Regions from separate parts of the Clostridium sp. LBM24168 genome, predicted to be linked through region 2. Evidence: a T-box and tRNA genes for the amino acid it is inferred to sense, from the RefSeq annotation. Region 2 holds a T-box; the other regions hold tRNA genes.
The links. A T-box is a leader RNA that pairs with one kind of tRNA and senses whether it is charged. The one in region 2 lies ahead of ACSVC9_RS11440 (valine--tRNA ligase), so its partner is inferred to be a tRNA-Val.
Positions count from the first base shown of each region.

Region 1: it encodes a tRNA-Val, which carries the amino acid that the T-box ahead of ACSVC9_RS11440 (valine--tRNA ligase) is inferred to sense. The anticodon was not compared.
Region 3: it encodes a tRNA-Val, which carries the amino acid that the T-box ahead of ACSVC9_RS11440 (valine--tRNA ligase) is inferred to sense. The anticodon was not compared.
Region 4: it encodes a tRNA-Val, which carries the amino acid that the T-box ahead of ACSVC9_RS11440 (valine--tRNA ligase) is inferred to sense. The anticodon was not compared.

Region 1 is NZ_CP196861.1:2,878,134-2,884,335, forward strand. Features, by position in the region: gene ACSVC9_RS14305 (NAD(P)H-dependent flavin oxidoreductase) at 1-617, opposite strand, end outside; gene ACSVC9_RS14310 (DnaD domain protein) at 822-1,820, shown strand; gene ACSVC9_RS14315 (ATP-binding protein) at 1,813-2,796, shown strand; gene anfO (Fe-only nitrogenase accessory protein AnfO) at 2,820-3,455, opposite strand; tRNA gene ACSVC9_RS14325 (tRNA-Thr) at 3,644-3,719, opposite strand; tRNA gene ACSVC9_RS14330 (tRNA-Asp) at 3,725-3,801, opposite strand; tRNA gene ACSVC9_RS14335 (tRNA-Val) at 3,813-3,888, opposite strand; tRNA gene ACSVC9_RS14340 (tRNA-Glu) at 3,896-3,970, opposite strand; tRNA gene ACSVC9_RS14345 (tRNA-Asp) at 4,011-4,087, opposite strand; tRNA gene ACSVC9_RS14350 (tRNA-Val) at 4,101-4,176, opposite strand; tRNA gene ACSVC9_RS14355 (tRNA-Glu) at 4,184-4,258, opposite strand; gene ACSVC9_RS14360 (pyruvate, water dikinase regulatory protein) at 4,374-5,189, opposite strand; gene ACSVC9_RS14365 (hypothetical protein) at 5,325-5,522, opposite strand; gene ACSVC9_RS14370 (NAD(P)/FAD-dependent oxidoreductase) at 5,681-6,202, shown strand, end outside.
Region 2 is NZ_CP196861.1:2,303,567-2,309,768, reverse strand. Features, by position in the region: gene ACSVC9_RS11450 (acyl-CoA dehydratase activase-related protein) at 1-1,124, shown strand, start outside; gene ACSVC9_RS11445 (ABC transporter substrate-binding protein) at 1,216-2,235, shown strand; T-box leader at 2,297-2,518, shown strand; gene ACSVC9_RS11440 (valine--tRNA ligase) at 2,578-5,229, shown strand; gene ACSVC9_RS11435 (bifunctional folylpolyglutamate synthase/dihydrofolate synthase) at 5,247-6,202, shown strand, end outside.
Region 3 is NZ_CP196861.1:2,962,735-2,968,936, reverse strand. Features, by position in the region: gene ACSVC9_RS14825 (ABC transporter ATP-binding protein) at 1-462, opposite strand, end outside; gene ACSVC9_RS14820 (sensor histidine kinase) at 534-1,538, opposite strand; gene ACSVC9_RS14815 (response regulator transcription factor) at 1,535-2,194, opposite strand; gene ACSVC9_RS14810 (hypothetical protein) at 2,406-2,648, opposite strand; tRNA gene ACSVC9_RS14805 (tRNA-Val) at 2,760-2,836, opposite strand; tRNA gene ACSVC9_RS14800 (tRNA-Ser) at 2,883-2,971, opposite strand; gene ACSVC9_RS14795 (nucleoside deaminase) at 3,115-3,549, opposite strand; tRNA gene ACSVC9_RS14790 (tRNA-Arg) at 3,702-3,778, opposite strand; gene ACSVC9_RS14785 (phasin family protein) at 3,878-4,177, shown strand; gene ACSVC9_RS14780 (ABC1 kinase family protein) at 4,211-5,800, shown strand; gene ACSVC9_RS14775 (TetR/AcrR family transcriptional regulator) at 5,840-6,202, opposite strand, start outside.
Region 4 is NZ_CP196861.1:3,127,092-3,133,293, forward strand. Features, by position in the region: gene ACSVC9_RS15580 (peptidoglycan DD-metalloendopeptidase family protein) at 1-435, shown strand, start outside; gene spoIIID (sporulation transcriptional regulator SpoIIID) at 544-798, shown strand; gene mreB (rod shape-determining protein MreB) at 899-1,927, shown strand; gene yyaC (spore protease YyaC) at 1,929-2,474, opposite strand; tRNA gene ACSVC9_RS15600 (tRNA-Thr) at 2,764-2,839, shown strand; tRNA gene ACSVC9_RS15605 (tRNA-Tyr) at 2,845-2,929, shown strand; tRNA gene ACSVC9_RS15610 (tRNA-Val) at 2,935-3,010, shown strand; tRNA gene ACSVC9_RS15615 (tRNA-Thr) at 3,030-3,105, shown strand; tRNA gene ACSVC9_RS15620 (tRNA-Tyr) at 3,113-3,197, shown strand; SAM riboswitch class I at 3,238-3,336, shown strand; gene metK (methionine adenosyltransferase) at 3,406-4,581, shown strand; gene recD2 (SF1B family DNA helicase RecD2) at 4,666-6,202, shown strand, end outside.

The DNA.
Region 1 (6,202 bases), 570 kb from region 2:
ATTTTTCTATTATAGCTATTCTCAAATGCTTTCACTACTTTAATAACCTCAAGCACAATTTGCTCAAGGTTTTCATTCCCCGACTTTAGCTGTTCCATATGAAAGCCAAGATGTCCTCCGGCCAATGGTCCCTCTACAATTACCAGATCGGGCATTCTTGAATACTTCTTTATCCAGTGTCTGATAATAATTGATGCAGCTTTTCCAGAAGATACAATAGGAGCTATTTTTATATTACTTCCTTTTACAAGTATGGGCAATTTGAGAGGAATCCCTGCTCCTGATATTACAATATCTGCACTTTCCTCTACACAAGTCCTCACCATTTCATCATAATCACTTACAGCTACCATTATATTCACTCCAATTATACCATTGGGGCTTAGTTCTCTTGCTCTTCTTATCTCTTTCCTCAGTGCTCTTATATTAGCTTCCTTCGTATTTGTCTCAAAATCTGGTTCTCTATATCCTATCTGAACTCCTGATATTACTCCAATTCCACCTTCATTTGCTACAGCCTGACAAAGTCTATATCCTGAAATTCCAACACCCATGCCACCCTGTATAATTGGAACATTAGCATTTAAATTTCCTATAATAAGTGGAGGTAATCCCATTTGATCCTCTCCTTTTAACATAATTTTTGATTGTCAAATAATTTGATAATCAAAGTATATATTAAAAAAAATTAACTGTCAAACACTTTCAATACCTATTAAAATTAGTTCAAGTATAATTTGTTATAGTTTTTATATTTTGATATAATTAATTATTAAGATATATCATAAAGTATAAAAACTATAAAAGGCAGGTATTAATGTATGAGTACTTTCATATTCAACAGTAAAGATTCAAATTACACTCCTGTTAATAATATTTTCATAGATAAATTTATGCCAAAAGCCCGTGGAGAATTTGTAAAGGTGTATCTTCTAGGGCTAAAATATTGTAATTGTGGTGAAGTTGGGGTAAGTTCCGAAGTTATAGCAAGTGCACTACACCTTTTAGAAACAGATGTAATAAATGCTTGGAATTATTGGGATGAAGAAAACGTAATTAAAATAATTCCTGTAGACAAAATGGGAAATTACAGTATAGAATTTCTAGATCTAAATGAATTTGATAATAAAAAGTCTAACAATATAGATATAGTAGAAGAGCTAAATAGAAACTCTACCAAGGATATGCTTAATGATATAGAAAAATTATTGGGAAGACCTCTTTCTTCAAAGGAAATTACCATGTATATAAGTTGGTTAAAAGATTTCAATTTTTCCCCTGAAATTATACTACTTCTAATCCAATATTGTGTATTAAAAGGTAAATCTGACAGCAGATATATTGAGAAAATTGCTATATCCTGGTTTGATGCTAAAATCAAAAATATTAATGATGCGCAGTCTTTTATTAAAAAACATGAAGATAAATGGATAAATATTCGTAAAATACTTAATTATCTAGGTATAAAAGACGCCGAAATAATGAAACCCCAGGAAGAAATTTTTACTAAATGGTTAAATACATATAATTTTCCTGTAGAAGTTATACTTAAGGCTTGTGATATATGCTTTAAGAGAATCAATAAAGCTGATTTTAAATATATAGATGGAATATTAAGTAGCTGGAATAAGGAAAAAATTAAAACATTAGAGGATATAGAAAAAAAGGATAGAAAAAAAATTAAAAAAATGAACTATTCAAATACACAGAGTAATATTACCAATACTCCTAAAAATAGTACTTTTAACAACTTCAAACAGAGAAATTATGATTTTAAAGATCTAGAAAAGAAATTATTAGGATGGGATAATAATGATTAAAGGCTATCATTCTGCTATTATGAAGATATATGAAAATATACGAAATGAAGAAAACAAATCTTTAAACAATAGAAGAGAAGAAATACAAAAAAAATTACCTGAAATTTTAGATATAGAAAAGCAAATAGGTTTATATTCAATCAAATTATCCATTCAGCTTGTAAATAATTCAAAAGAGAACAAAATATATTTAAATCAGATGAGAGAAAAAATTACAGAACTTAGAATAAAAAAATCAGAACTATTGGTTGCAAACAATTATCCTATGGATTATCTTGAAATTCATTATAGATGCCCAAAGTGTAAGGATACCGGTTTTATAGGTACCCAAAAATGCAATTGTTACAATCAAAAATTAGTAAACCTGTACTATAAAAATTCTCATTTAACAAACATACTGCAAAATAATAACTTTGAAAATTATAATCCTGAATTGTTTTCTTCTGAAAAAAGCTCAGGTGAACATATAAGCCCAAGAAAAAATATAGAAAATATTGCATCTAAATGCTGGAATTTTATTAAGAATTTTTCTAATTCAAAAGAAAATCTGTTTTTTTATGGAACTGCGGGAACTGGAAAAAGCTTTATGTCAAATTGCATAGCAAAAGAATTGCTAGACATAGGTTATTTAGTTGTATATAAAACTGCAGAAATATTAATGCAAAATTTAAGGGAGATACGATTTGCAAATAATAAAGATCTCAAAGATTTACTTTTGAACTGTGATCTATTAATAATAGATGATCTCGGTTCAGAACAAATAACCGATTTTTCCAAAACTGAATTATTTAATATACTAAATATGAGACTACTAAGTGGGAAAAAAATACTTATATCTACAAATTGTGATCTTGAAGAAATATTAAAGATGTATTCTGAAAGAATTTCTTCAAGATTACTGGGAAATTTTACTTTATGCAAATTTTTCGGTGAAGATATACGAATAAAACAAAATATAAAGGGCAAGAAATTTTAGAATTATTTCCTGCTCCTCAAATTTTATTTTTCATGTTTTACAATAACTTCAATTTCATCCATATTATTTTTTTGTACATCTGCTCTTAGATTAAATTTATAAAGTTCCCTTTGAAACCATCCTGGTATGTGGTTACATCTAATAGTTAATTCGAAAAAATCTACTTCTTTAAAAAATGGTAACAATATCTTCTTGGTGGTAATATTAGGATTATTATTCTGTATTTCAATAAAATCTATAAAATATTTCCCATCTTCACCATTTTTAACAATATACTGCATATCACCATTTTTATGTTTAAAAGACTCTTCTATTAATTTTTTCTCTTCTTCCGATTCCTTTTTAATTATATAATTTAAAAATTCGTCAGGTTTCCCATTTATTTCCCATGAATTAATACCAAATCTTTCTAGAATATTATAAGGTATTCCTACAATTTCAGTTGCTACAAAGATCTTACATTCTCCCAATAATTTAACCATCTTGCTAATTCTTTGCCTAATTAAATTTATATCAGCTGTAACATCAACCTGAAAAACTATTCTATTTTTTATTTCCCAGTGATTATTTTCCATTATATATATATTAACTACCGAAGGTTCTAAAAATGAAGTTACTTCTCCATGGTCATTTACTAATACTGCAATTTCTTTATTCATAATTGTCTTATTAAATTTAAATTAAAAATTTAATAATTATTCCCTCCAATCATAGATTTATTTTTAATAATTGGGACTATATTTTATTAAATTATAAATGATAAATTCAATTATTTCAATATTTATTTTTAAATAAATATAAAAAATCACTTTATTCTAAAAAACATTTTTTAGAATAAAGTGATTTTTGGTGCTGGCAGTAGGCATCGAACCCACGACCTACTGATTACAAGTCAGTTGCTCTACCAGCTGAGCTATGCCAGCATAATTGGCGACTTAGATGGGGATCGAACCCACGACCTCCGGCGTGACAGGCCGGCACTCTAACCAGCTGAGCTACTAAGCCATTATACTATGTGGTGGGCACAACAGGGCTCGAACCTGTGACCCTCTGCTTGTAAGGCAGATGCTCTCCCAGCTGAGCTATGCGCCCACATAAATGGTGACCCCTAGCAGACTTGAACTGCTGTTACCACCGTGAAAGGGTGGTGTCTTAACCACTTGACCAAGGGGCCATTACTTTAAATATTCTATATTTAATACATAAAATATAATTGGCGACTCAGATGGGGATCGAACCCACGACCTCCGGCGTGACAGGCCGGCACTCTAACCAGCTGAGCTACTGAGCCATTATAATTTATGTGGTGGGCACAACAGGGCTCGAACCTGTGACCCTCTGCTTGTAAGGCAGATGCTCTCCCAGCTGAGCTATGCGCCCACATAAATGGTGACCCCTAGCAGACTTGAACTGCTGTTACCACCGTGAAAGGGTGGTGTCTTAACCACTTGACCAAGGGGCCGTTGTTAGTCAAGCCTCTCGCGCGACCCGACATATCTTATAATACAAAATATTTCATAAAGTGTCAACACTTTTTTCATGTTTTCCTTAAATTTTAATATAGAATATTTAATTGATTAATAAGAATTTCCATCTGTATAGCCTATATAATCCATTATCATTAGTGCCGTATCTTCGATCGCCCTTTTAGTTACATCTATTACTTTACAATTTAGCCTCTTTATAAGTTTATCAGAAAAATCCAGTTCTTGAAGTATCCTTTCTTCATCTGCGTACTTTATATTTGTAAAACATCTATGATAACTATCTAATCTACGCTTTCGTATTTCTATAAGTTGTATTGGATCGATTGTGAGTGCTACTATCTTTCTTCTATTGACTTCAAACAACTCTTTTGGAACTGGGATCTCAGGCATAAGCGGTATATTCAAAGCTTTTATTCCTTTATTTGCAAGATACATACAAATCGGAGTTTTAGAAGTTCTAGAAAGCCCAATCAATATGACATCTGCATATTTTATTCCAACGTTATTCTTGCTATCATCATATTGGACTGCAAATTCCATTGCTTTAATCTTCTTATAGTATTTAGTATCCATTCTCCAAACAGCTCCGGGTCTATAATCAGGTATTGTTTTTAAAATTCTGGCAGCCATACTTATACATGGTCCAAGTATATTATTTATAGGTATTCCACACTCAATACACCTATGAGTTAAAAACTCTCTTACATCTACCAGAACTATAGTAGATATTATAAGTATATCTTCTCTACTCTCTAAACTGTTTATAAAGTCATTCACGTTCTCATAACTCTTAACATAAGGTACTTTCCTAACCTGCACGGTTTCAGAAAACTGATATGCAGTAGCTCTTGCCACCTGTTCTGCAGTTTCACCAATAGAATCTGATACAGCGTATATTTTTAGCAATATTATTCACCTCCTAGTAAATACCCTAGTAACATAATATCATATAATACTAGTTTTCGGCGAAAATTACTTTTCACTATACAGGTTTTAAAAAGAGCTTTCAAGTTGTCCTAAAAAGCCCTTTGCCTTTTTATACTATTGCTCTAAAGTTTTATTTTGAAATTCATTATAAACATCCTCAAAAACACTACTGTTTTTATCAATAAATGAACATTTATCACGCTCATCTTTCATAATAACTGTACCCGACGTATTGTCAAATATGCAGTACACAGAACCCTCATAATTCAATTTTTCACATCCACATTGCCAGCATTCATGGCTTATTTTCATTTTATCATCTCCAAGTTTTTTACAATCTATTATAAATAAAAAAGCTATAAATGTTAATAGATAAATTGTGAACTACATCTGAGGTATTGACATTCAAAATTATATTGATGTTATAATAAAATATAAATTAGGATACATTACAAAGGAAGTGGTTTAATTTGTTTCATGAAATAATTATAATTGGTGGTGGTGCTGCAGGATTGACAGCAGCAATTACTGCAATGGATATGGGAAAAGATACTGCTGTATTAGAGGGTTCAAATAGAATAGGCAAGAAAATCTTGATTACTGGAAATGGAAGATGCAACATAACAAATACAAAACTATCCCTTAATAATTATCACAGCAGCAACAATTATTTTTTTAAAGATATACTTTCTAAATTCAACTCCAAGGATACTATTGATTTTTTTAATTTATTAGGGCTTCCTCTCGTTACACTAGAGGATGGTAAAACATATCCCATGTCCCTCCAGGCCTCTTCCGTACTAGATATATTCTTAATGGCCTTAGAAGATAGAAAAATCCCTGTGTACCTAAATTCTAAAGTTAAATCAATAATTAAGGGAAAAAACGTCTTTAAAATAATATGTAACAATGAAATATTTAAATGCCATAAACTTATATTATGTACTGGAGGAAAATCTGCAGCCAATACCGGCTCGGATGGATCTGGATTT
Region 2 (6,202 bases):
ATGCTTGCTATCCTTCCATAATAGTTGTTGGACAGATAATAGAGGCGCTTAAATCTGGAAAATATGATCTAGACAATACCTCTGTTATGATATCTCAAACAGGGGGTGGATGCAGAGCTACCAATTATATAGCATTTCTGCGAAAAGCATTAAAGGAAGCAGGAATGGAAAACATACCTGTAATATCCATAAATGTTGTTGGAATGGAGAAAAATCCTGGATTTAAAATTACACCGGGGCTTGTAAATAAAGGAATAATAGGACTTTTATATGGAGATCTCTTGATGAAGGTTTTGTATAGGGTGAGACCATATGAAAGAATACCCGGTTCTGCAAATACCTTATATAGGAGCTGGGTTGAAAAATGTAAGGAGAACGTTAGAAATGGAAATCATGTGGAATTCAAGAGAAATATTTATAATATAGTAAAAGATTTTGACAATCTAGAAATAAATAATATAAAAAAACCACGTGTTGGGGTGGTAGGCGAGATACTTGTAAAATTTCATCCAACTGCCAATAATGAAATTGTCAAGGTTCTTGAAAATGAAGGGGCTGAGGCAGTAGTTCCGGATCTAACGGACTTTCTGCTCTACTGTGCTTACGATGCAAAATTTAAACATGAAAATCTGTCGGGAACATTGCTGAGTGAAATAATAAAGGGTGCCAGTATAAAGTTTATTGAATATTATAGAAGGCACATGAAAATTGCATTGAAAAAAAGCCGTCGCTTCTCACCGCCTTCCGCAATAGATGAACTGGCAGAAGGAGCATCAGATGTACTTTCTTTAGGAAATCAAACTGGTGAGGGATGGTTTTTGACAGCTGAAATGATAGAGCTTATAAAAAGTGGAACCAAGAATATAGTATGTATGCAGCCTTTTGCATGTCTTCCAAATCACGTCACAGGAAAAGGAATGATAAAGGAATTGAAGAGAAAATATCCTGGAAGCAATATAGCTGCCATAGATTATGATCCTGGTGCCAGCGAGGTTAATCAGTTAAATAGATTAAAGCTTATGTTGTCTGTAGCCTTTAAGTCACTTAAAGATCAGGAAGCTTTTGAGGCTGAAAGTAAAGAATTCATGGGTGAGCCGGTGTTTGCAGATGATGTAAATAAATAGTATGGGAAAAGGTTTTGTGAATAAGTATTTTTCACAAAACCTTTTTTATTTCATAATATAAACTAGTATAAAAATTATCTGGGGGACAAGTATGAAAAAACATAAAATAAACATTTTAGTGCTTTTGTTCAGTTTTTTAATAGTAGTTTCAATTTTTTCAGGATGCGGAAATAGCAAAAATGGAGATAAAGCTTTGAAAAAGGTTAGGCTAAATGAAGTCGCAAGGTCCGTATTTTATGCACCTATGTATGCAGCTATAAACGAAGGTATGTTCAAGAAACAGGGACTTGATATAGATATTACTACAGGGCAGGGAGCAGACAAGACAATGCAGACTGTACTGAGCAAGAATGCTGATATAGGATTTTGCGGACCGGAGCAGGTGATATACATCTATAATCAAAAAAGAGAAGACTATCCTATATTATTTGCACAGATGACCACAACTGACGGCTCATTTCTGGTCAGCAGAAAGGATGAAAAGAGTTTTAAATGGCAGGATGTAAAAGGAAAGAACATAATAGGTGGAAGGCCTGGGGGAGTACCGGAGATGGCGCTTGAGTATGCGCTGAAAAAAAATAAAGTTGAACCTGGAAAAGATGTAAATATTATAACAAATCTTGCATATACTGCAACATCTGGTGCATTTAAAGCAGGAACAGGAGACTATGTTGCACTTTTTGAACCTACCGCAAGTATGCTTGAGAAAAATAAAGATGGATATATAGTTGCTTCAGTAGGAAAGGCATCAGGAAGCCTCCCATATACATGTTACTTCGCAACCAAATCCTATATTTCCAAAAATCCTGATGTTATAGAGAAATTTACCAAAGCCGTATATGAAGGTCAAGTATGGGTTCAAGAGCACAGTGACAAGGAAGTTGCAAATTCTATAAAATCATTTTTCCCTGGTACTGATGAAGAAATACTGGAATCCGTGGTCAAAAACTATAGAAATATAAATGCATATGCACTGACACCGGAAATCAAGCAGGAAAATTTAGATAGACTTATGGATATAATACAGTCTTATAAATCAAGCTTGATACCACAGAGGCCTCCTTTTGAAAAAATAGTTGATAATTCCTTTGCGGAAAAAGCTGTAAAATGATAAAAAATTCTTGACAGTTCTTAAATTAACGTTATAATTATAATGTATAAATTGAATTACAGTAGTGACTGTGAAGAAGAGTAGTAGAAATAACACGGTATGCAGAGAGGAAAATTATTAGTTGAGAGATTTTCCATACTATTTATTTCGAAGGTAGCTTTGGAGTTTCTTTATTGAATGCAAGTAGATAAAGACGGTTGTTTCCGTTAATTATTTAAGAGTCTGCATTATAGGTTTGTATGCTGCAGAAAAAAAGGTGGTAACGCGAGTCTTCGTCCTTTATTGGATGAAGGCTTTTTATTTTAAAAGGAAGAATATTACGAATAAATAAGGAGGATTTTTATGTCGGAGAAAGAAGAGATATCAACAACTTATAATCCAAAACAATTTGAAAAGAGAATTTATGACAGCTGGCAGAAAAAGGGATACTTCAGCCCGCAGCCGGATGCCAATAAAAAACCATATACTATAGTTATACCCCCTCCAAATATAACTGGAAAGCTTCATTTGGGTCATGCACTGGATGATACAATACAGGATATACTGATAAGAACTAAAAGAATGCAGGGTTATAGTGCATTATGGTTGCCCGGCGAGGATCATGCAAGCATAGCTACAGAAGTAAAGGTTGAAAAAGAACTTTTAAAGGATGGTATCAAGAAGGATCAAATAGGAAGAGAAGCATTTTTGGAAAAAACATGGGATTGGACTCATGAATACAGGGCAAGAATTGCCAATCAAATAAAAAAGCTTGGCAGTTCTGTAGATTTTACAAGAGAAAGATTTACCATGGATTCAGGACTCAACAAAGCAGTCAGAAAATTTTTCGTGAAGTTATATGATGATGGACTTATATACCAGGGCAACAGGATAATAAACTGGTGTCCAAAATGTCAGACGGCACTGTCCGATGCTGAAATAGAGTATGAAGAGCAGGAAGGTCATTTCTGGCATATAAAATATCCTATAGTAGGAAGTGACAGATATCTGGAAATAGCTACTACAAGGCCGGAGACAATGTTTGGTGATACTGCAATAGCTGTAAATCCCAAAGATGAAAGATACAAGGATCTAGTAGGGGAAAAAGCCATATTGCCAATAATAAATAGAGAGATTCCAATAGTTGAAGATGATTATGTCGACATGGAATTTGGAACAGGTGCTGTCAAAATAACACCTGCACATGATCCTAACGATTATCAGGTTGGAAAGAGACATGACCTTCCTGAGATAATAATAATGAATGAGGATGGAACAATAAAGCTGCCTGGAACCAAATACGATGGGTTGGACAGGTATGAAGCAAGAAAACTGGTAGTAGAGGATTTGAAGCAGCAGGGTTTTCTGGTAAAAATACAAGAACATGTACATAATGTAGGATGTCACGACAGGTGCGGCACTACTGTTGAACCTATGCTTTCAAAGCAGTGGTTTGTAAAGATGAAGTCACTGGCAAAGCCGGCAGTTGATGCAGTTAGACAGGGAAAGATAAAATTCGTACCTAAAAGGTTTGAAAAGATATATTTCAACTGGATGGAAAACATACAGGACTGGTGTATATCGAGGCAGCTTTGGTGGGGTCATAGGATACCGGTTTGGTACTGCAAGGATTGTGGTGAGGTTATTGTATCCATGGATGAGCCTGAAAAATGTACGAAATGCGGTTCTAGTAATCTGGAACAGGATAAGGATGTGCTGGATACCTGGTTCAGTTCTGCACTATGGCCGTTTTCAACGCTTGGATGGCCTGACAATACCGATGATCTTAAATACTATTATCCAACAAGTACGCTGGTTACAGGCTATGATATAATATTTTTCTGGGTGGCAAGAATGGTTTTCTCGGGACTTTACTGTATGGATGATATTCCATTTCAGAATGTACTCATACATGGAATTGTCAGAGATTCTGATGGAAGAAAGATGTCGAAATCTCTCGGAAATGGTGTTGATCCTATAGATGTAATAGATGAATATGGGGCAGATGCACTCAGGTTTACGCTCATTACGGGAAATTCCCCTGGAAATGATATAAGGTACTATCCTGAAAGGGTGGAGGCTTCCCGAAATTTTGCAAATAAGATATGGAATGCATCCAGATTTGTGCTGATGAATATGGATGAAGATCTTATGAAAAAATATTCAGAGTGCAAAAATTATACTGAAGCAGATAGATGGGTATTGTCCAAATTGAATACACTTGTAGGGGAAGTTACTGAAAATATAGAGAAATTCGAACTTGGGATAGCATCGCAGAAGATATATGACTTCATCTGGGGAGAATTCTGTGACTGGTATATAGAACTTGTAAAGCCGGTTATGTACGGTGACAATGAAGAAGCAAAAGGGGTGGCCTATAATGTATTGAACAGGGTGCTGACTGTAAGTCTGCAGCTTTTACATCCAATAATGCCGTTTATAACTGAAGAAATATATACTCATCTCTATAACAGGGAATATGAGTCCATATGTATATCCAAATGGCCTGATTATGATGAAAAATTAAAGGATATGGAAGCTGAACGGAATATGGACTATATTATAGAAGCGATTAAGGCTGTAAGAAATTTAAGAACAGATATGAATGTCCCTGTTTCAAGAAAAGCAAAGGTACTTCTGCATATAACTGAAGATAAAGCAATAGGAGCCTTTCAATGTGGAGAAGATTATTTCAAGAAACTGGCTTCTGCTTCTGAAGTTCAATTTCTTGAAGATGAAAATGAAGTACCTGAAAATGCAGTTTCTACAGTTACAAAAGGAGCCCAGATATTCATTCCACTCTTTGATCTTGTAGACCGGGATAAGGAATTGGAAAGGCTGAATAAAGAGAAAACAAGACTTATGAAGGAAATAGAAAGAGTTGAAAAGAAGCTCAAGAATGAAAAATTTGTATCCAAGGCACCTGAGGAAGTAGTAGAAGGAGAAAGAGCCAAGGGTGAAAAGTACAGAGAGATGTTTAGAACTGTTTCAGAGCGAATAGATAGTTTGAATTAGTTGGATGTGAAAAAAGTATGAATTATATGGAAGCATTGAATTATATAGAGAGTACAGCCAGGTTTGGGAGCAATCTAGGATTGGAGAGAGTTGAAAAATTACTTGAATTGCTTGGAAATCCTCAGGAGAGGATAAAATGCATACATGTAGCAGGTACAAATGGCAAGGGTTCAATAACAGCAATGATAAGTAAAATATTGAGCAGATCCGGTTATAGAGTTGGAATGTACACATCTCCACATCTGGAAGTTTTTGAAGAGAGAATACAGATAAACGGGAACAACATATCCAGGGATGATCTTGCTCTGTCTGTTACAGAAGTATCAAAAGCTGTTGACAAGGTATTGGAACTTGGATATGACAATCCCACGGAATTTGAGATAGAGACCTGTGCCATGTTCCACTATTTTGACAGGAAAAAAGTTGACTTTGCCGTAGTGGAAGTCGGACTTGGTGGAAGACTGGATGCAACCAATGCAGTACCGCCTTTTGACATTGAAACCGGTGGGGGAACTATTTTGAGCGTGATTGCATCCATAAGTTATGACCACATGAAGATTCTTGGAGATACTCTTGACAAGATAGCTTATGAAAAAGCGGGAATAATAAAAAAAGGTATTCCAGTAATTCTGTATCCCCAGAAAAAAATTGCAGAAAAAGTGATAGAGAATATATGCTTTGAAAAAAAATGTAGGCTTGTGAAAGTACCCTGCAATTCTGTCAAACTGGTACAGAAGGGGAAAATAGACAAAAACAGCAGAAACTATTGTCAGGATCTGAATGCTTTTATGGCCGACGGGAAAGTGTACAGTATAAAATTATCACTGCTGGGTACTCATCAGATACTGAATTGTGCTGTCGCTATATCTGTTGCAGAAGAACTTATGAAAATGGGTGTAAATATTACAATGGAAAAATTGATTTTGGCACTGTCTGAAGTAAACTGGATAGGCAGACTTGAAGTGATGAACAA
Region 3 (6,202 bases), 660 kb from region 2:
CTTACGCTGCATACCACCGGACAGTTTGCTGACGCGCTTAAAAAGTGAATCCGATATGCCAACGATTTCCGCTAGCTGCCCAACCTGTTCTCGATAGGCCTTTGGCATAAGCTTAAAACTTGGAGAATAAGCGTACATTCCATATAAAGCGGCGTGAAAACGGATATTCTCCTCAGCAGTAAGATTGGTGTCAAGGCTCGGCTTTTGCGAAATAATCCCTATATGCTCACGAACTTGTCGTGCCTGTCTGTCAACATCAAACCCCGCAATTATTACCTGGCCGCTTGTTTTAGCAAGCGTGGTTGTAAGAATTGATATTGTTGTGGTTTTGCCCGCCCCATTGGGTCCGAGGAAGGCAAAAAATTCTCCCTCATCCACGTTGAAACTTATGCCGTTCACAGACGGCGATTTTGCGCCATTATACTGTTTGACAAGATCTTTAACCTCTATGACATTACTCATAAAATTACCTCCATTTGATTTGATGAGTCAATTCTACGTCTTCAAATTAAACGGAGGTTAAACGGAATTGATTATTTTTTGGAAAGCGTTATCGTGAAGGTCGTACCTTTGCCAAGTTCACTTTCTACGTCAATCAACCAACCGTGCAAATCAAGGACTTTCTTAACTATCGAAAGCCCCAACCCATTGCCGCCAAAACTGCGGTCGCGGGCTTTGTCTACCTTATAGAACCGTTCGAATATATGTGGCAGTTCTTCTTGCGGGATACCGCACCCCGTATCGGCAATTTTTATAGATCCGTCTTTCAGTGACACATATAGAATCCCGTCTTGCGGCGTGAATTTAATCGCATTGTGGAGCAAGTTCATCCATACTTGTGAAAGCAGTTCTTCATCACCATTGACCGTGGTTTTCTCTAAATTCACTTCGAGAGTGATATTCTTAGCAGACCAATGCGGTTCAAGCACGAGTATAATATTTTGTAGTTGTTTGTCAAGCCGGAAATCGTGTGGGGTTATTGTTTTGTTATCAAGACTCGACAGTTTCATTAGGTTGTCACTCAGTCCTGACAATCGCTTGCCTTCGGTTTCGATTATTTCGGCATAGCGGCGGCGTTCCTCCTCGGGCAAATCGGTTTTGAGAAGTGCTGCGAACCCACTTATGGATGTGAGCGGCGACTGTATCTCATGGGACACATTTGAAATGAAGTCCGAACGCATTTTGTCGAGGTCACCAAGATTTCTTGCCATATCATTTACGGCTTTCGTAAGCTCATTGAAGTGGATATCTTCGTTTTCGGGGAGTAAAACGGAAAAGTTCCCGTGACTGATTTGTTCCAATGCAGTCAAAGTATTTTCCCAGTAGCCTTGCCGATGGTTATCGTCTTGGTGAATTAAATACATAATCTTCGCCAGCAATGCAAACAGCAAAAAACCTACCCATAGCGAAGCGATAATATCCACGATAACAGGTAAGGTCACCATTAACAGCAGCAGAAAGTGTCCCGCAACAGCACACAGAGTCAGCACCACCGTAAAACCAAGTATACCGAAAATGATTTTCAGCTTGTTGTTCACGCCGTCACCTCCAACCGATAGCCTAAACCTCGCACGGTGACAATCCTGAAACCACTTGTTTCAGCTGGGAAACGCTCGCGCAGCCTCCCGATATGCACATCAAGGGTACGCTCGTTGCCGTCGAAGTTATATCCCCACACATCTTCAATCAGACTGTCGCGGCTAAATGTCCTTCCCGGAAAGCCTGCCAATTTGAAGAGCAGTTCAAACTCCTTCCGAGGAATATCCTCGCCATCGACGGTAAAGCTGTTGCGATTGATGGCCACAGTTCCGATTTGGATAAGCTGCGAACTCTCAATTTTGTAACGTCGCAACAACGCCTTAACACGCATTACAAGTTCCTCGCCCTCGAAAGGCTTTATGAGATAATCGTCTGTACCGACTTCAAAACCTTTTGCCTTGGAACCTAAGTCACCCTTTGCCGTCAGCATAAGGACTGGCATGTCATAATACTTGCGGAGTTCCTTGCACAGCTCATAGCCATTCATTTTGGGCATCATAAGGTCGATAACCGCAAGGTCGGGAGAGGAATCCATTTTTTCGAGCGCGTCGCGCCCGTCTTTGGCTTCAACCACATCAAAGCCATTATTCTTTAAGTGAACACGAACGAGTTCACGGATATTCGGGTCATCGTCCGCGATTAAGATTTTGCTCATATTCATCACTTCACCACCTTGAGAATATTTTACTGCGGCAATGTAAATAGAAGTTAAATAGAACCTTTGTGAAAAGATTCTACAGGTATCTTGTTAATAGTATAATTTAAGTTTTTCACAACATTATTTTAAAAATGTGACAGCATCCTTAGCTTCACATTGAAAACCCCTGTGGTAATTTACAATACTTCTATCCATTAATACTACATTACTATAGATTATAACATGCCGCCAAATGAAGTAACTTATTTATATTATGTGCCATTGCCAATAAAATACTTTCAGATAAAACATTATTCTTACCTTTGCTTAGAAATCTGCGAAATCCCATAGTTCTTGATGAGTAATTGTGATTCATGTAAGAGTAAAGTACAATCTTCAGCATCTGATATGGTGTTGCCTGATTCTGCCTTATACGTAAGTAAGTCGAATACAAATTTATTAAATCCTTCACTCTTCCGAGTGGGAGACTTATTTTTTACGCAAAAAAACTGCCTCACTAGTTTTTTTAGTACGACAGCCTTTTTTGACTCATTAATATTGTATCAATATTAACGTTTGTTTTTGGTGGAGACAGGGGGGCTCGAACCCTCGACCTTACGGATGTGAACCGTACACTCTAACCAGCTGAGCTATACCTCCAAATACATCAATTTATCTCTTATTAATCAGCACTGGGTTTTACATCTGGCGGAAGCGGTGGGATTCGAACCCACGAGACGTTGCCGTCTACCTGATTTCGAGTCAGGCCCGTTATGACCACTTCGATACGCTTCCATATTTAATTTATTACATAATCGGTAATCCTCTATTCATAATCATATGATTCAGAGTCAATCACCTTAGAACTCTCGGAGATCTCTCCAAAATCCCACTAGTTTATTATACAAAAGTAAAATAAATAAATCAAACTAATTATTCTATCTTTTGGATTTAAAAAATTTTTCTAAAATATTACTGCAGCAGTCGTTATAAACCCACTTAACATCTACAAAACTATTAATACTGTTATTTTGAACCAAATTTAAAACAGATCCGCAAGAGCCAAAAGTAGGATTGAAAGTTCCTATATAAAGTTTGTTCATTCTGCATTGGACTATAGCTCCTGCACACATGGGACACGGTTCTAAAGTTACATACATACTGCATCCACTTAACCTCCAATTTCCTATTTTTTCAGAAGCAGCTTTTATGGCAAGTATTTCAGCATGACAGGTAACATCCTTTAATGTCTCCTTAAGATTATGGGCTTTTGCTATTATCTTTTTATCCCTAACTATCACAGCACCTACGGGTACTTCTCCTAGTTTTAATGCATAATTAGCTTCTTTTATTGCTTCCTGCATAAAATCCATTTTATCTCCATATATTATTATAATGTTAACTTTCTATATATTATATTGAAACTTCTACCATTTTCATTTAAACTTAAGCTATAAAAACTATTAATTTTCATATAAAAAATCCTGCAAATCCAATTTACAGGAATACATTAGTTGCTTATATCTGGTGCACCCGAGAGGAGTCGAACCTCCGGCACGCGGTTTAGGAAACCGCTGCTCTATCCTACTGAGCTACGAGTGCATAAATTGCTTTTACTTTAACATTCTATTATATATTACTATCGTTGTCAATTTTTTTGTAAATTTTATAGATACCAATATAAATAAGGAGGTATGAACTATGTTAAATGAATTAAAAAATTTATTCCTAGCTGGAGTCGGTTCTGCAGCATATACCTATGAAAAAGCGGTAAAATTAATTGATGAAATGGTACAAAAAGGAAAAATTACTGTAGAAGAAGGAAAACAGTTATCTGAAGAACTGAAGAAAAATGTTTCTGCAAAAAAAGATCAAATTAAACCTTTAAATAGAGAAGAACTTCTTTCTATACTAAACACCTTAAATTTTGCTTCAAAAGAAGACATAGCATCTATAAATGAGAGATTAAAAAAGATAGAGGAAAAAGTAAATAATAACTAGAGTCCATTTGGACTTTAGTTATTATTCTATAAAATGCAAGAAAAATCATCCAAACGTTTTAAAGAAATTGTGAAGGTATTAGGAAAATATGGATTTAAATTCGTAAGTACCAGGGGAAAAAAATCACCTGAAAACTTGAGAATGGCTTTTGAAGAACTTGGTCCTACTTTTATTAAAATAGGCCAAATTCTTAGTTCAAGACCAGATATACTACCTTCAAAATTCATTGATCAACTCTCAAAACTTCAAGATGACGTGCCGCCGGAAAAATTTGAAGATATAAATAAGGTTTTTTTCAGTGACTTCAATAAAAATATAGAGGAATGTTTTTTTAAATTTGATGAACATCCTTTTGCTTCTGCATCTATTGCACAAGTTCATAATGCCATTTTAAATGATGGTAGACATGTAATAGTAAAAATTCAGAGACCTAACATTAAAGAAAAGATGGAAACTGATATATCCATACTTTATAAAATAATAAAACTCACCAAGAATAAATTTAAAAATTTAATAATTGATCCAGAAGAAGCTATTGATGAATTAAAATTTTCTACAAGCCAAGAACTCAATTTTGATTTGGAAGTAAAAAACATGATAAAATTCAAAAGATTAAATAGCAATGTTGCATTTTGTCATGTACCGTATTTAGTAGAAAATTTATGTAAAAGCAAAGTGATAACTATGGAAAAAATTAATGGCTTTAAAATAAATAATATAGAATTACTAAATAAAGGTGGTTATGACTTAGATGATCTTGGGAAAAAACTTGCGACTTCTTTTTTTAAACAAGTTTTTACTGATGGCTTTTTTCATGCCGATCCACATCCAGGCAATCTATTAATACAGAAAAATAAAATATGTTTTTTGGACTTTGGAATAATGGGCAATATATCTCATTATCTAAAAAAATGTTTAAATAAAATAATTATTTCAATAGTATATAAGGACCTAGACACACTTGTATCAACAATTATGTCCATAGGCATAAAGAAAGGCATTGTAGATAAAAACAGATTGTACGATGATATAAACACGCTTCTTGACAATTATTTATCTACTTCACTTGAAAATATAAAAATTTCTGCTTTAATGACACAGATTTTTGAATGTGCCAAAAATAATAATATAAAATTGCCTAAAGATTTAATACTCTTGGTAAAAAGTTTTATTATAGTAGAAGGAATAGTAAGTGAAATAGCCCCTGAAATTCAGATTCTGGATATTGCCATACCTTTTGTCAAAAGCAGTAACAAATCCTATTTTTTAAATAGCTTTAATTTGGATGATACGTTGATAAACTATTATAATTTTGCTAAAAACTCAGTAAGGATTCCTAAAAAAATAGTAGAATTAATTGATGGTATTTTAAATGGAAGAGCTAAACTTGAGCTTAAGTTTAGTAAAATAGACAATTCTATAAAACAACTGAATAAAATGACAAATAGGCTATCAATATCACTTATATCATGTTCCATGCTAATAAGTTCATCTTTAATTTTAAATTCTAACATAAATCCTAAAATTTATAATGTACCCTTATTAGGATTTACAGGAATGATAATCTCCCTTGCTCTAAGTTTAATAATAATAATATCAATAATAAAATCTGGTAAATTATAAAGTAAAAGAATGCTAATAAATTCTTTTACTCTATAATGATCACTTTATTATACCATTTAATACATAATTTATAATATTATCAACCATATCATTATAATTTTTTTTGTCACTATTTAAATGTTCTTTACTACTATTCGTAAGTTCATATACAGAAAGAGAACATATTGTACCAAATAATGCATATGCCATAGAATAAGTATCACCATTTTTTATAAATCCTTCCTTTATAGCATCATCCAAATATTTTTGTATGTATAGAATATAACTATTTATAGCATCTCTTAGTTCATACTGTCTTGTTTCCTGACCCCAAAGTTGGCTCATTATTACTCTAAAAAAATCCTTTATTTCATATACTAATCCAAGCTGAGTCTTACACAAAACTTTAAGTTTAGAAAGAGA
Region 4 (6,202 bases), 820 kb from region 2:
AAAGGAGTATCGAATTCGATTAGTACGTCTTTTCAAAAACCTGTTGAAGGAAATATAGCGAGGGGATTTTCAGAAAATCCTGTATATTGGGATTCTACTGGAACCTATAGACCTAATCTAGGCTATGATATACAGGTTCCAATTGGGAAACCGGTTTTTGCTGCTATGGATGGAAAAGTGGAGGAGATAAGTAACAATACTCAAGACGGAGTTGAAGTCATTGTAAATCATCAGAATGGTTTGAAAACAGTATATTCAAACCTAAACGCTAATTTAAAGGTTTCTAAAGGTCAAAATGTATCAAAAGGAACAGTGATAGGTGTTGTAGGAAATACCACACTTAGATCTGCTTATGAAAAATATGGTGATCACCTTCATTTTGCTGTCTTAAAGGGAAATGAATTTGTTGATCCGGGAAAATATATAAAATATTAAAGTTTAGCCATTTCTTCATATTAAAATGTGGAAATGGCTAAAAGAAAGTGAATTAGATGTAAGTATAAATATTATTAGCTGCGGACTAAATAAAGGAGTTGATAACAGTTGAAGGATTATATAGAGGAAAGAGTTTTAGAAGTAGCTAAATATATAATAGGATCTAAAGCTACAATAAGAAAAACAGCAAAGGTTTTTGGGGTCAGTAAAAGTACTATACATAAGGATATGACAGAAAGACTGCCCAAAATAAATCCTCAAATTGCTAAACAGGCTAAAATGATATTAGATTATAATAAGGCTGAAAGACATATAAGAGGTGGCAATGCCACTAAAATGAAATATAAAGCTATTGAAGGTTAAAAACACTCCTATTATAATTATATATAATATGGTAAACTTAATACGAATAGATAATTTTAGCTGCTAATGAAAAGCAAGGGAGAGTAGGAGTGAAAAAGGAATGTTTTTTAGTATAGGAACGGACATGGGAATTGATTTAGGGACGGCTACAGTACTTGTTTATATTAAGGGAAAGGGTGTAGTATTGAAAGAACCATCGGTAGTGGCAATAGATAAGAATCAGAACAGGGTACTTGCTGTGGGTGAAGAAGCATGGCAGATGATTGGAAGGACTCCAGGTAATATTGTTGCTATACGTCCTATGAAAGATGGAGTTATCTCTGATTATGATGTAACGGAAAAAATGTTGAAATATTTTATAGGGAAAGCTTGTGGACGTAAAAGGACTACGCCGAGAGTTGTAGTTTGTGTACCTTGTGAGGCCACAGAAGTTGAAAAAAGAGCTGTAATTGATGCAGCACAGAATGCCGGTGCAAAGAAAGTATTTTTGATTGAAGAGCCTTTAGCGGCAGCTATAGGTGCAGGTATTGATATAACAAAGCCTGAGGGAAATATGGTAATCGATATAGGTGGAGGAACTACAGACGTAGCTGTTATTTCTTTGGGGGGAATTGTAGTAAGATCTTCTATTAAAATTGCGGGAGATAAATTTGATGAGTCTATAATTAAGTTTATAAGAAAAGAGCATAAATTGATGATAGGTGAAAGAACTGCAGAAGAATTGAAGATAAACATAGGTTCAGCTTTTGAATCTGATGATGATATTGGAATGGAGATAAGAGGAAGGGACTTGATTACGGGCCTCCCAAAAAATATAGCAGTATCCTCTGATGAAATGAGAGAGGCATTGAAGGATACTATAAATGCTATAGGGGATACGACTCATGCGGTACTTGAAAAAACTCCTCCGGAGTTAGCTGCTGATATTGCAGATAAGGGAATTATTATGACCGGGGGAGGATCACTTCTACATGGTTTAGATAATTTAATACAGCAAGTTACAAATGTACCTGTATGTGTAGCAGATGATGCAGTATCCTGCGTTGCTCTTGGGACTGGCAAGGTATTGGAATATCTAGATAAAATGGAACTTACTTTCAGCGGAGATGATATAACGCTGATTGATTAAATTATTTATTTTCAGTGCTGTCATTGAAATATAGATAGTATGCATGAATTAGTGAATTAACTATTACTTCTGACATAGATAGAATTAGATTTAATCTTATATTGTTTGAGTTGCTGAAGATATTTTTACTTGTATTTGAATCCACTATACCAATTATCGAAGTCTCTCCTACATTTGGTAAGGATTTCCCCACTCCTTTTCCTGGATGAATTGGAAAATCTCTTACTTGTATTTCACCTATATTATTTACATCACCAAGACACGCATCTACACCTATTATATTGCATTTCTTGTGATGCAATGTGATATGTTTTAATTTGCTGTCAATATTAAGGGCATGTATTGGTTCTTGTATTGTACCATAAACAGGGAGAGGAAAGTGTTTATATGTAAGTAATGTACCTACTAAAGGGCCAAGACAATCACCTATATATCTATCTGTGCCAATACAAACTATGATTGTATTTTTATCGATATGATCTCTTAGAAAATGTGCTAATTTGTAATATGCCAGGGGAGTTTTATAGTTGACTTTTACTTTGTTCAAAATATTCACCTCTTTAAATTGTGCTTTATTTCATTTCATAAGATGTACATATGCAACTGTTTGAAACGTCATATATAATTTATATGAAGGCCTGAAGAAAATTAGAATAAGTAATATGTTGAGTAGAAATTGTGAAAATGTGATTTAAAGAGAAATATAAAGAAATATGAAGAAAAAACAATTTAAACACTAGAATATAATACAAAATAAAATTTGAAAAAGAGATATTTAAACGGTATACTAACATACGTCAATGCGTAATGTTGATTGTAAATGAATTACATAATAAGCTGACATAGCTCAGCTGGTAGAGCAACTGACTTGTAATCAGTAGGTCGTGGGTTCGATGCCTACTGTCAGCACCAAAAGTGGAGGAATTCCCGAGTGGCTAAAGGGGGCAGACTGTAAATCTGTTGTCATTGACTTCGATGGTTCGAATCCATCTTCCTCCACCAATTTCGGGCGCATAGCTCAGCTGGGAGAGCATCTGCCTTACAAGCAGAGGGTCACAGGTTCGAGCCCTGTTGTGCCCACCATGTATAAAATAATGAATAAGCTGGCATAGCTCAGCTGGTAGAGCAACTGACTTGTAATCAGTAGGTCGTGGGTTCGATGCCTACTGCCAGCACCAAAAATATGGAGGAATTCCCGAGTGGCTAAAGGGGGCAGACTGTAAATCTGTTGTCATTGACTTCGATGGTTCGAATCCATCTTCCTCCACCATAAAAACACTATTAGGTGTTTTTTATTTTATAATTTGAAACTCTTATCAAGAGAGGTGGAGGGAAAGGGCCCTTTGAAACCCGGCAACCGGTAATTATACTAAGGTGCCAATTCCTGCAGTTGTTCTGCAAGATAAGGGAGTTGATAAAGCTTATTAACCTCTTTTTATTAAGAGGTTTTTTATTTTATATAGATGGAGGTAAAAGAGATGAAAAAGTTGTTCACTTCTGAGTCAGTTACAGAAGGGCATCCAGATAAAATGTGTGATCAAATTTCAGATGCTATACTTGATGCAATAATGGCGCAGGATCCTGATGGAAGAGTAGCTTGTGAGACTATAACTACAACAGGAATGATTCTGGTTATGGGTGAAATATCAACTAATTGCTATGTGGATATTCCTAAAATAGTTAGAAATACTGTAAGAGAGATAGGCTATACTAGGGCAAAATACGGTTTTGACTGTGATACTTGTTCGGTAATATCTTCAATAGACGAACAGTCGTCAGATATAGCCATGGGAGTAAATGAAGCTTTTGAAGCTAAATCTGGTGAAATGGACAAGGAAGATGCTATAGGCGCAGGAGATCAGGGAATGATGTTTGGCTTTGCTACAAATGAAACTCCAGAATATATGCCGCTTCCAATAAGTATGGCACATAAACTTGCAAAAAGATTAGCAGCTGTTAGAAAAGATGGTACCCTTTCTTATTTAAGACCAGATGGGAAGACACAGGTTACAGTAGAATATGAAAATGATAAACCGATCAGAATAGATACTGTAGTCATATCATCACAGCATGATCCACGTGTAAGTCAGGAGCAGATAAACAGAGATATAATAGAGAATGTCATAAAACCGGTGATACCATCGAAATTTTTAGATGATAATACAAGGTATTTTATAAATCCTACAGGAAGATTTGTAGTTGGAGGTCCACAGGGAGATTCTGGACTTACAGGAAGAAAAATAATAGTTGATACTTATGGTGGATATGGAAGACATGGTGGTGGCGCATTTTCTGGAAAAGATCCGACTAAAGTTGATAGATCAGCTGCTTATGCAGCAAGATGGGTTGCAAAGAATCTTGTGGCAGCAGGTTTGGCTAATAAACTGGAAATACAGCTGGCTTATGCTATAGGAGTTGCAAAACCAGTATCTATAACAGTAGATACTTTTGGTACTGGAAAAATTTCAGAAGATAGAATAGTGGATATAGTAAATAGAGTATTTGATTTGAGACCTGGAGCTATAATAAGGTATTTGGATTTGAGAAGACCTATATATAGACAGGTAGCAGCATATGGACATTTTGGAAGAACAGACATAGATGTACCATGGGAAAAACTCAATAAAGTGGATGAAATAAAAAAGTACTTATAAATAAAGGCACGCATCTAAAATGATGCGTGCCTAATGTGTTATAATTAATTTATGGATATAATTTTTTAAAAGTAGGGAGATTTTATGCAGGAAATACAGGGTGTTATAGATGATGTAGTATTTCAAAATGAGGATAATGGATATGTAGTTGCCAAGTTGAAAAATAAGAGTGGTATTACTACGGTAGTAGGAAATATACCTTTTATTATGGAAGGACAGAACTTGAAGTTTATAGGTGAATGGGTAACACATCCGCAGTTTGGAAAGCAATTTAAGATTAAATACTCTGAAGAAATAGTACCAGATACTACGATTGGAATTGAAAGATACTTATCGTCTGGAGCCATATCTGGCATAGGACCTGTTACTGCAAGGAAAATAGTAGATAAATTTGGAGATAAGACTCTGGATGTAATGGATAATCATATTGAGAGGTTAAGGGAAATAGATGGAATTGGAAAAAAAAAGATAAACCTGATATGTGAATCTTATTCAAAACAAAGTGAAGTTAGGAGCATAATGGTATTTTTACAGACTTATGGGATAGGTGCAAATCAGTGTGTGAAAATACATAAAAGATTCGGTGCAGATTCTATAAATATAGTAAAAGAAAATCCATATGTTCTTACAGATGAAATATCTGGAATAGGATTTAAAATAGCTGACAGAATAGCCAGAAGCCTTGGAATAGAAGCAAATTCACCTTTTAGAATACAAAGTGGAATAAAATACATAGTGAGCAGATTTTGTAATTTTGGCAATACATACATGCCTCTTGAAAAGGTTATACAGGAAGCGGAAAGTGTACTTAATGTGACGAGAGAAGAAATAGAGGAGAACATATATGATAGTTCACTTAAAGGAAAACTTAAATTAGAGAAATCAAAAGATGAAGTTTGTGTATTTTTGCCTATTTACTATTATTGCGAGCTCAGTGTAACTAAAAAAATTTTATATGTGCAATTTAATAAGTATGATGAAATAGATATGGATATAGAAAAGGAAATTGCAAGGTTTGAATCTGACAATAATATAAAATTTGCAAAATCCCAAAAAGAGGCAATAAGGGGAGCATTTCAAAATGGGGTAGAGATAATAACAGGGGGACCAGGTACAGGAAAAACTACCATAATAAATTGTATAACCGACATATTTGAAAAATTAAATATGAAGGTTCTTATGGCGGCACCTACAGGAAGAGCTGCGAAGAGAATGTCTGAATCTACAGGTAGAGAATCAAAAACTATACACAGACTTCTTGAAATGGGTGTACCTAGTGATGAGGAAACATTGTTTTTTTCGAAAAGTGAAGAGACACCTCTTGAATGTGACGTAGTTATTATAGATGAAGCCTCTATGATAGATATAATGCTTATGAACAATTTGCTGAAGGCAATATCTATTGGAACGAGAATCATAATAGTGGGTGATGCGGATCAGCTTCCTTCGGTAGGACCCGGGAATGTACTTAGGGATTTTATAGACAGCAAATGTATTAAGGTAATAAGGTTGAAGGAAATATTTAGACAATCAAAGGAAAGTATGATAATAGTTAATGCACATAGGATAAACTCCGGAGAAATGCCTTTTATAAATAAAAAAGATAAAGATTTCTATTTTA